3 regions of the Streptomyces sp. NPDC086777 genome follow, and region 1 is predicted to be linked to each of the others. Evidence: riboswitches for the same ligand, from Rfam matches in the RefSeq annotation. Region 1 holds a riboswitch; each other region holds the start of a gene.
The links. Region 1 has a riboswitch for thiamine pyrophosphate ahead of AB0472_RS30545 (thiamine ABC transporter substrate-binding protein). Riboswitches for the same ligand answer to the same signal wherever they lie in the genome.
Positions count from the first base shown of each region.

Region 2: another riboswitch for thiamine pyrophosphate. It lies ahead of thiO (glycine oxidase ThiO); the one in region 1 lies ahead of AB0472_RS30545 (thiamine ABC transporter substrate-binding protein).
Region 3: another riboswitch for thiamine pyrophosphate. It lies ahead of thiC (phosphomethylpyrimidine synthase ThiC); the one in region 1 lies ahead of AB0472_RS30545 (thiamine ABC transporter substrate-binding protein).

Region 1 covers NZ_JBFBJI010000025.1:70,533-72,791, forward strand. The annotation lists gene AB0472_RS30540 (iron ABC transporter permease) at 1-214, opposite strand, end outside; gene AB0472_RS30545 (thiamine ABC transporter substrate-binding protein) at 259-1,329, opposite strand; TPP riboswitch at 1,402-1,509, opposite strand; gene rlmN (23S rRNA (adenine(2503)-C(2))-methyltransferase RlmN) at 1,534-2,259, opposite strand, start outside.
Region 2 covers NZ_JBFBJI010000056.1:12,495-14,753, forward strand. The annotation lists gene AB0472_RS42340 (FAD-dependent oxidoreductase) at 1-828, opposite strand, end outside; TPP riboswitch at 970-1,081, shown strand; gene thiO (glycine oxidase ThiO) at 1,079-2,248, shown strand; gene thiS (sulfur carrier protein ThiS) at 2,245-2,259, shown strand, end outside.
Region 3 covers NZ_JBFBJI010000003.1:205,785-208,043, forward strand. The annotation lists gene thiC (phosphomethylpyrimidine synthase ThiC) at 1-833, opposite strand, end outside; TPP riboswitch at 826-1,003, opposite strand; gene AB0472_RS05900 (YibE/F family protein) at 1,075-2,259, shown strand, end outside.

The sequences.
Region 1 (2,259 bases):
CGTAGGCGGCGGGCAGTGCGGCCAGCAGGGTGAGCGCGGTGGAGGCGAGCGCCTGCCAGGTGGTGAACCAGAGCACGTGCCGGATGTCGGACTGGCCGACGACGTCAGCGATCCGCCCGAACCGCCACACCCCGTCGACCCTCAGCCCGCGCGTGACGATCGCCGCGACCGGCCAGGCGAAGAAGACGGCGAAGAACGCGACCGGCACGAGCATCAGCCCGAGCCGCGCCGCGCTCCCCGAACGGCCCTTGTGCGGGGCTACTTCAGTACGAGTGACGTCCACGTCTTGACCCACTGGTCACGGTTGGCGGCGATCTTGTCGGGCGCCATGGTCTCGGGGTTCTGGGCGGCGGGCCCGTACTTCGTGAACTCGGCGGGCACGCTCGCGCCCTTGACCACCGGGTACACGAACATGTTCAGCGGCATGTCCTCCTGGAACTTCCTGGAGACCAGGAAGTCGATGAGCGCCTTGCCGCCCTTGGTGTTCCCCGCGTTGCTCAGCAGACCGGCGAACTCGATCTGCCGGAAGCAGGTGCCGGTCGCCACCCCGGTGGGCGCGGTGCTCGGCTTCGGGTCGGCGTAGATGACCTCGGCGGGCGGCGAGGAGGCGTACGACACCACGAGCGGCCGGTCGCCCTTCGCCTTCTTCCCGCCGGCCGAGCCGGAGAACTCCTCGTTGTAGGCCTGCTCCCAGCCGTCGACGACCTTGACGCCGTTGGCCTTCAGCTTCTTCCAGTAGTCCTGCCACCCGCTGTCCCCGTACCGGGCGGCGGACCCGAGCAGGAACCCGAGCCCCGGCGAGGAGGTGGCCGCGTTCTCGGTGACGAGGAGGTTCTTGTACTGCGGCTTGACGAGGTCGGCGTAGGACGACGGCGGGGTCAGCTTGTGCCTGCTGAAGTACGCCTTGTCGTAGTTGACGCAGATGTCGCCGTAGTCAATGGGCGTGACCCGGTGCTTGTCCGCGTCGAGCTGGTAGGCCGTGCCGACCGTGCCGAGGCCCTTCGCCGCGTACGGCTGGAAGAGGCCGTTGTCGAGGGCCCGGGAGAGCAGGGTGTTGTCGACGCCGAAGAAGACGTCGCCCTGCGGGTTGTCCTTGGTCAGGATCGCCTTGTTGACGGCCTGCCCGGCGTCTCCGTCCTTGAGGACCCTGACCTGGTAGCCGGACTCCTTCTCGAAGTCCTGGAGCACGTTCTTGGAGACGGCCCACGAGTCGTGGCTGACGAGGGTGACGGTCCTGGAGTCGGCCTCGGAACCCGACGACGACGAACACGCGGACAGCGTGACGAGGCCGAGCCCGACGGCCGCGGCCAAGAAGGTCCTGGTGTGCACTGGTTCTTTCCTCCTGGGGTGGACCAGGAAGAGACGCGGCCCTGCCCGCGGTGTGCGGGCAGGGCGCAACAGCTTGAGTGATGACCGAACTTCCTACCCAGAATGACCTGGGCGAGGTTCAGAGGGTCTGCGGCCCGGTTGCCGCACTCTCAGCGCTGTGGCGCTCCCCTGTCGGAATATGAAGATGTACCTACGGACCTCAGATTACCGCTCGGTGGCCGCGAGCTGACCACAGGCTCCGTCGATCTCCTGCCCACGGGTGTCCCGGACGGTCACCGGCACACCGTGCGCCTCGATCGCCTCGACGAACGCCTTCTCGTCCTCCGGCCGCGACGCGGTCCACTTCGAACCCGGCGTCGGGTTCAGCGGGATGAGGTTGACGTGCACGGGCTTGCCCTTGAGCAGGCGGCCCAGCCGGTCCCCCCGCCAGGCCTGGTCGTTGATGTCACGGATGAGGGCGTACTCGATGCTGAGGCGCCGGCCGCTCTTCTCGACGTACTCGAACCCGGCGTCGAGGACCTCGCGTACCTTCCACCGCGTGTTCACGGGGACGAGGGTGTCGCGCAGTTCGTCGTCGGGGGCGTGCAGCGAGATCGCCAGCCGGCACTTGAAGCCCTCGTCGGCGAACCGGTGGATGGCCGGGACCAGTCCGACGGTCGAGACGGTGATCCCGCGCTGCGAGAGGCCGAGCCCGTCCGGGGCGGGGTCGGTGAGCGCCCTGATCGCGCCGACCACCCGCTTGTAGTTGGCGAGCGGCTCGCCCATCCCCATGAAGACGATGTTGGACAGCCGCGCGGGTCCGCCGGGGACCTCCCCGTCGCGGAGCGCCCGCATCCCGTCCACGATCTGGTGGACGATCTCGGCGGTCGACAGGTTCCGGTCCAGACCCGCCTGCCCGGTCGCGCAGAACGGGCAGTTCATCCCGCACCC
Region 2 (2,259 bases), on a different contig from region 1:
CGCGTAGACGTCCGGGACGGTGGTGCGCAGGCGGTCGTCGGCGAGCACCTCGCGGTGCGTGCCCAGCCCGATGTCCGACCCGGTCAGCCAGGCGGTGGCCGGGCGGGCGCCGACGCCGACCACGACGGCGCCGGCGGGCAGCCGCGAGCCGTCGTCGAGCACCACCGCGCCGGGCTCGACACCCGCCACGCGCGCGTGCGTGCGCAGCTCGGTGCCGCTGTCGGCGTACCAGGCGGCCATCGGCGCGGCGACCTCGGCGGGGAGTGCTCCGGCGAGCGGCCGGTCGGCCGCCTCGACCACGGTGACCGCACAGCCGGCCTCGCGGGCCGCGGTGGCGAACTCGGCGCCGATCCAGCCCGCGCCGACGACCACGATATCGTGCTGCCGGGCGAGCACCGGCCGCAGCCGCTCGGCGTCGTCCAGGGTGCGCAGCAGATGGACGCCGGGCACGCCCTCGGTGCCCGGCAACGTGATCGGCTCGGCACCGGTGGCGAGGACCAGGACGTCGTACGGCACCGGTCCCGACTCGGTGTCCAGCTCGTGGTCGGCGGTGCGCACGCCCAGCGCCTCGCGGCCCAGCGCCAGCTCGATGGAGAGCGCCTCGAAGTCCACCTCGAAGGCGGAGCCCTCCGACGTGCCGAGCAGGACGGCCTTGGAGAGCGGCGGCCGGTCGTACGGCTGGTGCGGCTCGGCGCCGATCAGTGTGACGGTCCCGGCGAACCCCTGCTCGCGCAGGGCGACGGCGGTCTGCACCCCGGCCATCCCCGCGCCCACGACGACCACGCGCCGCGTCTGTGACGTGCTCCGTCGCTCCGTCTGCTCGCTCACGTGATCACCATAGACAAGAACGATAGACACCTGACAAAGAGTCAGTCATGGGTCGTGTCGGGTGACCTGTTCCACAGCACCGCCCGCGACGCCGTCCGGGGCCGTCTTACGGGGGCGCAGCCCCGCGGGCTAGGGTGGCGGTGAAGCACACGCGGGAGCCCGGACGCACCGGGCTGAGAGGGAGGCTGGCGGCCTCCGACCGTACGAACCTGATCCGGGTCATGCCGGCGAAGGGAGGGGCTGGACGCCCATGTCCTCACGTACGTCCGACGTCCTCGTCATCGGGGGCGGAATCATCGGCCTGGTCACGGCCTGGCGGGCGGCTCGGCGCGGGCTCGCCGTCGCCGTGGCCGACCCCGAACCCGGCGGCGGGGCGGCGCAGGTCGCGGCCGGGATGCTGGCCGCGGTCACCGAGCTGCACTACGGCGAGCAGACCCTGCTGGGGCTCAACCTGGCCTCCGCCCGCCGTTACCCCGACTTCGCCGCCGAGCTGACCGAGTTCACCGGCCACGACCTCGGCTACCGGCGCTGCGGCACCCTCGCGGTCGCGCTGGACGCCGACGACCGCGCCCACCTGCGCGAGCTGCACACCCTCCAGCAGCAGTCGGGCCTGGAGTCCGAGTGGCTGTCCGGGCGGGAGTGCCGGCGCCTGGAGCCGATGCTCGCGCCGGGCGTGCGCGGCGGGCTGCGGGTGGACGGCGACCACCAGATCGACCCGCGCCGGCTGGCGGCGGCGCTGGTGGCCGCGTGCGAGCGGTCCGGGGTGGTGTTCCACCGCGACTGGGCCGAGCGCCTGGAGGTGGTGCGGGAGCGGGCCGCGGGGGTCCGCACCCGCGCGGGCGACGCCCTGGGCGCCGGGCAGGTGGTGCTCGCGGGCGGCAGCCTGAGCGGGCGGCTGGCGGGCGTGCCCGACGACGTGCTGCCGCCGGTACGGCCGGTGAAGGGGCAGGTGCTGCGGCTCACCGTGCCCGCGCGGTACGCGCCGTTCCTCAGCCGGACCGTACGGGCCGTGGTGCGCGGCGGCAACGTCTACCTGGTGCCCCGGGAGAACGGCGAACTGGTCGTCGGCGCCACCAGCGAGGAGCTGGGCTGGGACACGACGGTCACCGCGGGCGGGGTGTACGAGCTGCTGCGCGACGCGCACGAACTGGTGCCCGGGATCACCGAGCTGCCCCTGACCGAGACCCGGGCCGGACTGCGCCCCGGCTCCCCCGACAACGCGCCGCTGCTCGGGCCGACCCGCCTCGACGGACTGCTGCTGGCCACCGGGCACTTCCGCAACGGGGTGCTGCTCACACCGGTCACCGGAGACGTCATGGCGGAGCTGCTGACCGGCGGCGAGCTGCCGGCGGAGGCCCGTCCGTTCACGCCGCGGCGATTCGACCCCGTCCCCCGTGTCCTCGTGGAGCAGACCGCATGAACCTCTCCGTC
Region 3 (2,259 bases), on a different contig from region 1:
AGTTCCTCGGCCCTGCCGTCGACCTTCTCCAGGGCCTGGTAGAGCGGCACCGTGCCGATGGGAACGGGGGAGTTGCGCAGCACCCACTCGCGGGTGGTGTGGATGTTGCGGCCGGTGGAGAGGTCCATGACCGTGTCGGCACCCCAGCGGGTCGCCCAGGTCATCTTCTCGACCTCCTCCTCGATGGAGGAGGTGACCGCGGAGTTGCCGATGTTGGCGTTGACCTTCACCAGGAACCGCTTGCCGATGATCATCGGCTCGATCTCCGGGTGGTTGACGTTGGCGGGCAGTACGGCCCTGCCCGCCGCGATCTCCTCACGGACCACCTCGGGAGAGACGTTCTCACGGATGGCCACGTACTCCATCTCCGGGGTGATCTCGCCCCGGCGGGCGTACGCGAGCTGCGTCACCGCCTCGCCTCCCCGGCCGCGGCGCGGCTGGCGCGGCCGGCCCGGGAAGACCGCGTCCAGGTTGCGCAGGCCCCCGCGCGGCGAGGTGTGCTTGATTCCGTCGTCCTCGGGACGGACGGGCCGGCCCGCGTACTCCTCGGTGTCGCCGCGGGCGACGATCCAGTTCTCCCGCAGCGGCGGCAGGCCCCTGCGGACGTCGGTCTCGACGAGCGGATCGGTGTACGGGCCCGAGGTGTCGTAGAGGGTGACCGACTGCCCGTTGGTGAGGTGCACCTGACGGACCGGCACCCGCAGGTCGGGGCGCGAGCCCTCGACATACCCCTTGTGCCAGCCGATGGACTTCCCGGCCTCCGGGGACGTTTCGCCCGTGACGGGCTGTTCGTCCTGGCTGAAGGCAGGCGTGCGTACGTCCTTGTTGGTCATGAGACCTACTCCCTACGCCGGCATTACCCGGTAACAGGTTCGGCGGTCGACGCAGCGGCTTCCGTCGGGCGGTGTTTCCCGTGAAACATCACTCGTTCCACGTGAAACATCGCGAATACGGAGGTCAGCGCCCTCTCAGCCCGGTGCTCCGAGCTCCCGCGTGTGCAAAGGTGCCTCCACGCTAGCGTCAATTCGGGCGCGGTGAACAGAGGGCCCCTACCGTTCTTGCGATGATCGGGCGGTGACCTCGACACAGCAGCACCCCTATCCGCCCCCCGACCCGCGGCGCGGCAACGGTGCGCCGCAGGGTGGCGGACCCGGCCACGGGGGCCGTGGTGCCGGTGACGGACACATCCACGGGCAGGGCCAGCAGTACGACCACGGGCAGGCCCTCGGTCAAGCTCACTCTCACGACGACGGCCAGGCCCACGGTCACGGCGAGACCCAGCACCGGTCGTCCCACGGCCACGCTCATGACCGTAGGGCCGCTCCTGGCGCCGACCACAGCGGCTCCGGGCCAGGCGGCGGTCACGGCCACGGGCACAGTCACAGCCACGGTCCGGCCGCACCCGTCTCCAAGCACCTGCGGAAGGTCATCGCGGCGATCCTCATCCCCTTCACCGCCGCGGTCGTGGTCGGCCTGGTGGTGCTGTGGCCCGGCGGTGCCCCGCCGCACGAGCGCACGGGTGTCGGCTTCGACCGCCAGACGCAGGCGGCGACGGTCACCAAGGTCGTCTCGGTCAGCTGCAAGTCGGTCAACGCCTCCGGAGGCGGCTCGACCGGCGACATCTCGACCTCGGACGGCACCTCCCCGAAGGAGGAGGACGCCACCTGCAAGAAGGCCACGGTCCGCGTCGACACCGGCAAGGACAAGGGCCGTACCTTCACCGAGATCGTGCAGCCCGACCAGTCGCGGCAGTTGCACGAGGGCGAGCAGGTGGTGGCCGCGTACGAGCCCTCCGCGCCCAAGGACCTGCAGTACTCGGTCACCGACGTGAACCGGAAGTTCCCGATGGCGTTGCTGGCCGGGATCTTCGCGCTCGCCGTCGTGGTGGTGGGCCGGCTGCGCGGCGTGATGGCGCTGGTCGCACTGGCCGTCAGCTTCCTGGTGCTGACCATGTTCATCCTGCCGGGGATCCTGCAGGGCTCGAATCCGCTGCTGATGGCGGTGGTCGGGTCGAGCGCCATCATGCTGATCGCCCTGTACATCTGCCACGGGCTGTCCGCGCGGACCTCGGTGGCGGTACTCGGCACGCTGGTCTCGCTGTGCCTGATCGGACTGCTCGGCTCGGAGTTCATCGACTGGGCCGCGCTCACCGGCAACACCGACGACAACACCGGCCTGATCCACGGCCTGTACCCGTCGATCGACATGAGCGGCCTCCTGCTGGCCGGTGTCATCATCGGTTCGCTGGGCGTGCTGGAC